Regions from separate parts of the Pseudomonas sp. FW215-R2 genome, predicted to be linked through region 1. Evidence: predicted binding sites of a transcription regulator. Region 1 holds the regulator's gene; each other region holds the start of a gene.
What was found. The regulator FliA, encoded in region 1, starts transcription of late flagellar genes. The targets are predictions, from matches to a motif close to CTAAAGTTTNNNNNNNNNNNGCCGNTAA.
Positions count from the first base shown of each region.

Region 2: the regulator FliA is predicted to act here: its motif matches at 1,902-1,929, upstream of AC3WRD_RS04570 (methyl-accepting chemotaxis protein).
Region 3: the regulator FliA is predicted to act here: its motif matches at 1,307-1,334, upstream of AC3WRD_RS28180 (methyl-accepting chemotaxis protein).

Region 1 is NZ_JBYTBO010000005.1:237,586-240,861, forward strand. Features, by position in the region: gene flhF (flagellar biosynthesis GTPase FlhF) at 1-406, shown strand, start outside; gene fleN (flagellar synthesis regulator FleN) at 520-1,350, shown strand; gene fliA (RNA polymerase sigma factor FliA) at 1,347-2,087, shown strand; gene AC3WRD_RS09565 (chemotaxis response regulator CheY) at 2,255-2,626, shown strand; gene AC3WRD_RS09570 (protein phosphatase CheZ) at 2,644-3,276, shown strand, end outside.
Region 2 is NZ_JBYTBO010000002.1:434,194-437,469, forward strand. Features, by position in the region: gene AC3WRD_RS04570 (methyl-accepting chemotaxis protein) at 1-1,798, opposite strand, end outside; gene AC3WRD_RS04575 (LysR substrate-binding domain-containing protein) at 1,980-2,900, opposite strand; gene AC3WRD_RS04580 (NorM family multidrug efflux MATE transporter) at 3,058-3,276, shown strand, end outside.
Region 3 is NZ_JBYTBO010000031.1:51,643-54,918, forward strand. Features, by position in the region: gene AC3WRD_RS28180 (methyl-accepting chemotaxis protein) at 1-1,191, opposite strand, end outside; gene AC3WRD_RS28185 (sigma-70 family RNA polymerase sigma factor) at 1,503-2,003, shown strand; gene AC3WRD_RS28190 (FecR domain-containing protein) at 2,003-3,016, shown strand; gene AC3WRD_RS28195 (TonB-dependent siderophore receptor) at 3,103-3,276, shown strand, end outside.

The DNA of each region.
Region 1 (3,276 bases):
CGCCGGCCTGCAGGCCAGCGATCCGGCACTGCGCATGCAGCTGGAAAGCCTGGCCGGTCGTGGCATTCGGTCAAAAAATTATCTGGTACTGGCAACCACCAGCCAGAAACAGGTTCTAACCGCCGCTTATCACAGTTACAAGCGTTGCGGGCTCGCCGGGTGCATCCTGACTAAACTGGATGAGACGGCCAGCCTTGGCGAGGTGCTGAGCCTGGCGATCAGTCATGAACTGCCGGTCGCCTACCTGACCGACGGCCCACGGATTCCGGATGATCTGCATCTGCCGCGCCGTCATCAATTGGTCAGCCGCGCCGTCAGTGTGCAAATGCAGGAAGAACCCAGCGAAGAAGCCATGGCTGACATGTTCGCTGATATCTACCACAGTCCCACCAAGCAGGTTGGCTGAGGTAATGAACAGTTTTTGTACCTACATCGATGGTCTGCCATGCATTGTTCCGGTTGTGAACGCGCAGCCAGTAATGTGGCCTCCGTCTATGCAAGACAAGGTAAAGAAATAACATGGGCAGCATGCATCCCGTACAGGTGATCGCGGTGACCGGCGGCAAAGGTGGCGTCGGCAAGACTAACGTGTCAGTGAACTTGTCCCTGGCGCTGGCAGAGCTTGGCCGTCGGGTCATGCTGCTGGACGCCGACCTGGGTCTGGCGAACGTCGACGTTCTGCTGGGCCTCACGCCCAAACGTACCCTGGCCGATGTGATCGAGGGCCGCTGCGAGCTGCGCGACGTGCTGTTGCAAGGCCCCGGCGGGATCCGCATCGTGCCGGCCGCTTCCGGCACGCAGAGCATGGTTCACCTGAGCCCGGCCCAGCATGCCGGTCTGATTCAGGCGTTCAGCGACATCGGCGACAATCTCGACGTACTGGTGATCGACACTGCTGCGGGTATTGGTGACTCGGTAGTCAGTTTCGTTCGCGCAGCGCAAGAAGTGTTGCTGGTGGTCTGCGACGAGCCGACCTCGATCACCGACGCCTACGCCCTGATCAAACTGCTGAACCGCGATTACGGCATGAACCGCTTCCGCGTCCTAGCCAACATGGCCCAGAGCCCGCAGGAAGGTCGCAATCTGTTCGCCAAGTTGACCAAGGTCACGGATCGCTTCCTCGACGTCGCCCTACAATACGTCGGTGCGGTGCCTTACGACGAAAGCGTGCGCAAGGCGGTGCAGAAGCAGCGTGCGGTCTATGAAGCCTTCCCGCGTTCCAAGTGCGCACTGGCGTTCAAGGCGATCGCGCAAAAGGTCGACACCTGGCCGCTGCCCGCCAATCCGCGCGGCCACCTCGAATTTTTCGTCGAGCGCCTCGTGCAGCAAACGGCAGGACCTGTGCTATGACCGCCAGCGGTATGAATTTCTACAAGAAGTCGGCACGTGACGCGCAGTACGAGCTGATCGAGCGTTACGCGCCACTGGTCAAACGCATTGCTTACCACTTGCTGGCGCGATTGCCGGCCAGTGTGCAGGTCGAAGACCTGATCCAGGCCGGGATGATCGGCCTGCTCGAAGTCTCGACCAAATACGACGCCAGCAAAGGCGCCAGTTTCGAAACGTACGCGGGCATCCGGATCCGCGGCGCGATGCTCGATGAAGTACGCAAGGGGGACTGGGCACCGCGCTCGGTTCACCGCAACACCCGTATGGTCAGCGACGCGATTCGCTCGATTGAAGCTAAAACCGGCCGTGACGCTAAAGATCACGAGGTTGCGGCCGAACTCCAATTGAGTCTCGACGATTACTACGGGATTTTGAACGACACCCTGGGCAGCCGACTGTTCAGTTTCGACGACCTGTTGCAGGACGGCGAACACGAAGGGCTGCACGAGGATGGCGCAAGTGCTCATCTTGAGCCGTCGCGCGATCTGGAAGATGAGCGCTTCCAGGCTGCGTTGGCGGACGCGATTGCCAATTTGCCGGAGCGTGAGCGACTGGTGTTGGCGCTGTACTACGACGAAGAGCTGAACCTCAAGGAAATCGGTGAAGTCCTTGGCGTCAGTGAATCGCGGGTCAGCCAGTTACACAGCCAGTGCGCGGCCCGCTTGCGGGGGCGTTTGGGGGAGTGGCGAGCGCGCTGAAGGCAGTGTGGGGACGCTGCGAACGAGGCTGGTGCGGTGGTGAACGGCACCGGTCTTGCTCTGTTGTGCTCCAGACAGTCATCGAGTGCTTTGCCGGATTGATTGAAATGGCGCGTCCAGGTGCTGGGCGCGTTTAAGACTGCTTGGAGGTCGAATTGAACAAAGACATGAAAATCCTCATCGTTGATGACTTCTCAACGATGCGGCGGATCATCAAGAACCTGTTGCGTGACCTTGGGTTCACCAACACCGTTGAAGCCGACGATGGCACCACTGCCATTCCGGTGCTCAACAGCGGCAGCATCGACTTTCTGGTGACCGACTGGAACATGCCTGGCATGACCGGTATCGACCTGCTGCGTCACGTGCGCGCCGATGAAAAACTCAAGCACCTGCCAGTGCTGATGGTGACTGCTGAAGCCAAGCGCGAGCAGATCATCGAAGCGGCCCAGGCCGGCGTTAACGGCTACGTGGTCAAACCTTTCACGGCTCAGGCGCTGAAAGAAAAAATCGAGAAGATTTTCGAACGCATCGGCTGATGACGCGCGGGGGAGCTATGGAGCATAACGAATCTTCACAGGGCGACTTCGAGTCGACTCTGAAAAAACACGCGGTCGAACTGGTCGAAAGCCTTGAAAAAGGCAGGTTCGGCGACGCTGTGCAACTGATCCATGAGCTCAATCAGACCCGTGACCGTGGCCTGTACCAGGAAGTGGGCAAGCTCACGCGCGAACTGCACAGTGCAATCGTCAACTTCCAGATCGACCCGCATATGCCGCAGGCCGAGGAAGTATCGCAGATCACTGATGCGACCGAGCGTCTGGGCTATGTGGTCAAGCTGACTGAAGCGGCGGCCAACCGCACCATGGACCTGGTGGAAAGCGCCACGCCGGTGGTCAATGGCCTGGCTGACGAAGCCCAGGCATTGAGTGCCGACTGGGGACGTTTCATGCGCCGTGAAGTCGGGGCTGAAGAGTTCCGCGAGCTGGCGCGTCGGGTCGACGGTTTTCTGGCACGCAGCAGCGCGGACAACCGCGCGGTGTCGAGCAACCTCAACGACATTCTGCTGGCCCAGGATTACCAGGACCTCACAGGTCAGGTGATCAAGCGCGTGACCCAGTTGGTCACCGAAGTCGAAAGCAATCTGCTCAAACTCGTGCTCATGGCCAGTCAGGTGGACCGCTTTGCG
Region 2 (3,276 bases), on a different contig from region 1:
CCGCGAACTGCTGACCCGCCGAACGACTCTGCTCATCGATCCGCGCCAGCGCCGACGCGACGTTGGCATTGCGCGACAGGCCTTCCTGCATCAGCACGTTGCCCTGCTCCATGGTGCTGATGGCGTTGCCGGTTTCCTGCTGGATGCTGTGGATCATCCCGGAGATTTCGTCAGTCGCCTGACGGGTACGCGACGCCAGATTGCGCACCTCGTCAGCCACCACAGCAAAACCGCGACCCTGTTCACCGGCACGGGCCGCTTCAATCGCAGCGTTGAGTGCCAGCAGGTTGGTCTGTTCGGCAATCGAGGTGATCACGCTGACGATGCCGCCGATTTCCTGGGAGCGCTGACCGAGCGTGTTGATTACAGTCGCGGTGGTGTTCAGCGCGCCGGCAATCTGCTCCAGCGAGGACGACGCTTCTTCCATCGAGCTGCGACCGATCTGGGTCTGCTGGGCATTTTCCTGGGCCAGACGCTGAGTGTTGCCCATGTTGTCGGCAATGTTCAGCGAGGTGGCGGAGAACTCTTCAACCGCACCCGCCATGCTGGTGATCTCGCCGGACTGCTGCTCCATGCCTTCATACGCGCCGCCGGACAAACCGGACAGCGCCTGCGCACGGCTGTTGACCTCTTCCGAAGCGCGGCGGATGTGCTCGACCATGGTCGACAGCGCCTGGCTCATCTGGTTGAAGGCACGGGCCAACTGACCGATTTCATCGTTGCTCGAAACGTTCAGGCGCACGCTCAGATCGCCGGCACCCAGGGCTTCCGCCTGACGCACCAGATCACCCAGTGGTTGCAGTTTGCTGCGCAGCAGCCACACCGCCGAACCGACCGCAATCAGCATCGCCAGCAGGCTGCCGATGGCCAACTGGATGCCAACGCTCCAGGTCACTTCGCGGATCTCGGATTTCGGCATGCTCGCCACCACCGACCACGGTCCACCCTCGAACGGTACGGCGATGCTGTAGAAGTCTTCGGACTTGTCGCTCCAGAACCGGCCCTTGCCCGGCGTCTTCGCCAGACCGTTGACCACCGGGACCGCTTGATCCGGCGCCTGCACGCCCGCTGGCGCAACCAGCCACTTGTTTTGTTCGTCCAGCAGCGCCAGGGAGCCGCTCTGGCCGATGCGGAAACGCTTGAGGTTATCGAACTGGGCGTTTTGCGCGTCGGTGTAATCGAAGCCGACGAACAACACCGCGATCACCTTGCCGCTGCTGTCACGCACCGGGGTGTACTGAGTCATGTAGGAACGATCAAACAGCAGCGCGCGGCCGACGTAGCCCTGGCCCGCCATCAACTTTGCGTAGGCCGGGTGAGCGTGATCCAGCAAGGTGCCGATGGCGCGAGTGCCGTCCTGTTTGGTCAGCGAGGTACTGACCCGCACGAAGTCTTCGCCGCTGCGCACGAACAGCGTGGCAACGCCCGCCGTCATCTGCTTGAACTCGTCGACTTCCTTGAAGTTGTTGTTCAACACTTCGCTGCCCAGGTGCAGGCCCGGGGTCTGGGTGCCCGCCACACTGACCGGCTCGCTCGGGTGAATGCTCAGGCCCGCGCTGAAGCGCTTCTCGAACAACCCGCTCAGGCGCTGGGTGCTTTCACGCAGCGTGCCGTGGAAGGTGCTCAACTGGTCGGCGAGCAGACGTGCCTCGCTGGCCAGGTGTTCTTCACGGGTGGCGAGGTTGGCGGTGTCCAGCGAACGCAGGGCGAACACCGTACTGCCACTGATGACAACCGCCAGTATCACGGCGAGCGCGAGGCCCAGCTGCGAGGCGATCCGGGCGCGAGGTTGAGACATGGACAGCTCCTGGCCGAGTCTGCGGATCCTCCCTGATCGCGGCTCGGAAAATTCTAATAATGGGGGTGAAGCCTGGAACCGGCACGACGGTCCCACTTGCACGTATTCGGCGGTAAAGCCGAATACTTGAGTGCACAGCGGGGTTATGGCCGAAGGCCGGCATTGTGGCGGCTCGAACGTTTCAGCTCAAGCGCGTGACCGGCGGCAACACCATGGCGTGGACTTCGCCTTGCAGGAAGTCGCTGAGCCGGCGCAAACGTTCACCTCCCGGACGGGTCTTTGGCCACACCAGGTAATAATTCAGGCCACTGGCAACTGCCGTCGGCCACGGCAGACTCAAACGCCCTTGCGCGACATCTTCGGCCACCATCAACAAATCGCCCATCGACACGCCATAACCCCGGGCCGCCGCGATCATCCCCAGTTCCAGGGTATCGAACACCTGCCCGCCCTTGAGCGATACCTGATCCGACAGTCCCATGTGCTCCAGCCAACTGCGCCAGTCGCGGCGATCCGGCGTCGGGTGCAGCAATTCGGCGCTGGCCAGTCGCATCACATCCCAGGGCTGGTCGTGCAAAAGACTCGGGGCGCCGACCGGAATCAGCTCTTCCGGGAACAGCAGGCTGGCCTCCCAGTCCGACGGAAAATGCCCGTCGCTCAGCAGCACCGCGCAATCGAAAGGTTCGTTGTTGAAGTCCACCGAATCCACGTCCATCCAGGCACTGGTCAGTTGCACTTCATTGCCCGGCTGCAAATGGCGGAAGCGACTGAGCCGCGCCAGCAACCAGCGCATGGTCAGGGTCGACGGGGCCTTCATGCGCAGGATGTCATCTTCGGCGCGCAAGGTATTGCAGGCTCGCTCCAGCGCGGCGAACCCCTCGCGGATGCCCGGCAGCAGCAAGCGCGCCGATTCGGTCAGTTGCAAATTGCGTCCGCTGCGATGGAACAGCCGACAGGCGAAGTGCTCTTCGAGCGTGCGGATATGCCGGCTCACCGCACTCTGAGTGATCGACAACTCCTCGGCTGCCCGGGTGAACGAACTGTGGCGTGCCGCCGCTTCGAATGCGCGCAGGGCATACAAGGGTGGAAGGCGACGGGACATGGACAGCGCTCCAATGGCGGGATTGCGCCAACTTAGCAGAATTGCTCCTGGATGAGTTTTAATCATGCCACCCATCCTTTTTATCCCTTTGTGCAAGCCGCGCCAAACCCTGAGAATCGACGGTCTCTTGCTCCCTCTTTATACGGATGTGAACACCATGCAGCGTCCTGTGCGTACCGAACTCTGGGCCATCCTGCGGCTGGCGGGGCCGTTGATTGCCTCGCAGTTGGCACACATGCTGATGGTGCTGACCGACACCCTGATGATGGCCCGCCTCAGCCCCGAAGCGCTGGCCGGTGGCGGTCTGGGCGCGGCGAGCTATTCGTTCGTGTCGATTTTCTGCATCGGCGTGATCGCGGCGGTCGGCACCCTGGTC
Region 3 (3,276 bases), on a different contig from region 1:
GGTGGCGGCACCCAATTGATTGATCGCCGCAGCCACGCTGTTGGTGCGCGCGCTTTGCTCGTCGGAACCGATGATCGAGGCGTTGGACGATGCCATCACCCGTTGCGACAGGTCGTGTACGTGGCGAGTCGCGGAAGACACTTCGGAAATGGACGCGTGAATCCGCTCCACGAACTGGTTGAACGAACTGCCCAGCTCGCCGAACTCGTCTTTGCTTTCCACTACCAGACGACGGGTCAGATCGCCTTCGCCCTGGGCGATGTCCTGCATCGCACGGCCCATGGTGATCAGCGGACGCATCAGCACGGTGATCAACAGGCTCAGGAAGACCGCAATCGCGCCCACTGCGACGAACATCGCGATCAGTGCCGAAGTACGGAACTGGCTGAGTGCGGCGTAGGCCTTGTCGCGGTCGATCGACAGACCGATGTACCACTCGGCATTCGGCAGACCCGTGACCGGGGTGAACGACAGGATGCGTTCCTGGCCGTTGAGCATCACATTCTGGTTGCCCTTCTGGATGCGCACATCGGCGTTCGGGTAGATGTCCTTGAGGTTCTTCATCACCTGGTCTTTGTCCGGGCTGACGATCACCTGACCGTCACCGCTGACCAGGAACGCGTGGCCCAGGCCACCGAAGTCCACCGAGTTGATGATCTTCACCAGGGTTTCCAGGCTCAGGTCACCGCCCACTACGCCGAGCAGCTCGCCGTTCTTTTTCACCGGCATGGCGATGGTCACCACCAGACCGCCGACGGCGGCCATGTATGGCGGGGTCAGCATGGTCTGGTCAGCGGCCACGGCCTGCTTGTACCAAGGGCGCTGACGCGGGTCGTAACCGTCCGGCATCTTCGCGTCAGGGCGCTGGGTGAACACACCGTTAGCCTGGCCGACGTAGGTGAACTGGAAGTTCGAGGTGAAAGCCGGTTGATCGACCAGCCCAGGGAAGTCGGCATTCTTGCCTTGATGGGCGACGTTCTGCGCGAGGTTTTCCAGCACCAGAATGCGCCCGCTCATCCAGTTCTGCACACTGCTGGCGGTCAGGTCGCCGGCCTGCTGGACGGAGGACTGGAGGTTCTGGCGAATGGTGTTTCGCTGCAGATAGTCGTTGTACAGAGTGAACAGCGCGAACGCCAGGACCACGACGCCCGAGGCGGCCAACAGGATTTTATGGCTGAACTTGAGATTCATTTCATGGGACTTCTTATGCCAAAAGTGGGGATGCGTTCCGGATGCAACATTCCATGTACAGCGCAGGCAGCGTTCTGATGGCCGCTCTACTTTGGTGCACGCATGTCTCACCAGTCTGTCGGCACGCTTCGGAGAAAACTTAGCGTTTTGTAGGAAATGGGCGGCATTTCTGCCAGATTCCCGCCGAACGGCGTGCCAGAGCGTTCGCCTGTCATTTTTTGATGACTGTTTTGCAGCGCCGGTTGCAAATTCTGTAACCCTTGATGACAATGCGACTAATTATCATTTGTGACGTTCGGGCTGTCGCGTTCATGTCCTCACCTGAGTTTGCAGTACAGGCGCTTTACAGTCGTCATCACAGCTGGCTCAACGGCTGGTTGCGCGCGCGGCTGGGCAATGCGGCCGATGCGGCGGATCTGGCCCAGGACACCTTCGTGCGTCTGCTGCAACGCACCGAACGTCTCGAGCTCAAGGCGCCCCGCGCGTTTCTGCGCACCATCGCTCGTGGATTGGTGATCGACCATTGGCGTCGTGAGGAAATCGAACGCGCGTATCTGAAAACCATCGCCCACTTGCCGGAAGCCGAAACACCCAGCGCCGAATCCCGCGCACTGGTGATCGAGCTGTTGGAAAGCATTGCCCGCATGCTTGAAGGACTGAAGCCAAAAGTACGTCAGGCGTTTCTGCTGGCGCAGTGCGAAGGTTTGACCCACAAGCAGATCGCCGAGCAGATGGGCCTGTCCTTGCGCTCGGTGGAGCGCTACGTCGCCGATGCGCTGTATCACTGCTACGTGCTGCGGTACGAAAGCTGATGCCGGTGGATAATGTGTCACTCGCCCGCCGCGCCGAGCCACCGCAACAAGTGGTCAAACAGGCGATCCACTGGCTGCTGCGCCTGCGTAATAACCACGGAAATCCGCGCCTGAACCACCAATGTGAACAATGGCGCGCCGAGCACCACGATCACGAACTGGCCTGGCAGCGGGTGCAGTCGTTGCAAAGTGAGCTGACCCAAAATCTGCGCGCCGTTCCGGGTGCGCAAGTGGCATTCAACACACTGGAAAACAGTGCGCAGAGCCTGGGTCGCCGTCAGGCATTGAAGCTGCTGTCCGGTGCGTTGTTGATGGGCTCCGCCGCGTGGCTGGCCAAAGACACGTCAGCCTGGCAGCAGTGGAGCGCCGATTACGCTACCGCCACCGGCGAGCGCCGCGGATTCCAGTTGCCCGACGGTACGCGGATCGAACTGAACACGGCCAGCGCCGTGGACCTCGATTACACCGCGCAACAGCGGCTGATCAAACTGACCCGGGGCGAGATCATCGTGACCTGCGGCGGCGCCGACGAAGGTTCGGGGATTGATCGACCGCTGCGAGTGCAAAATCGTCATGGCAGTTATGAGCCGTTCAACGCGCGGTTCATCCTGCGTCAGGAAGGTGATTGCACGCGCCTGAGCGTCACCAGTGGCCGGGTCGCGATTCATTCGCCGCGGACGAGCGATGGCGCTTCCACCGAGGTGCTTGCCGGTCAGAGTTACTTGATCGATCACCATCAGGCGCGTCCCGCTCCGCCGCTGGACATGGATGCCGGCGCCTGGATCGACGGGCTTATCGTGACGCGCAATATGCGCCTGGGTGACTTCCTCAAAGAGGTTGGTCGCTATCGCCAGGGCTTCCTGAATTGCGCCCCGCAGGTGGCGGATCTGCGCTTGTCCGGCGTGTTCCGCCTCGATGACACCGACAAGTTGCTGGCAATTTTGCCGCAGACGCTGCCGGTGCAATTGCGCTATCGCACCCGCTGGTGGGTCACGCTGGAACGAGCAGTCTGAAATTTTTTGGCGGGTTTTCGTGGCAAGGCCGGCTTAGTCAGTAAGCACTTCAATTCAGCCTTCGCGACTTGCCACGGAAACCTACAATGACTGCGCGCGTTATCTGTAAGAACCCTCTGAATTTCACTGCCGAATCGGGCCTTCTGCGCCACGCCGTTCGGGCCGCGTTGTTCTCCACGGCACTGGGCGTCGGCCTGCTGCCGAACCTGAGCGTCGCGGCGAGCGGCAGTGAGGTCAGCAGCCATCGCTACAACATCGCC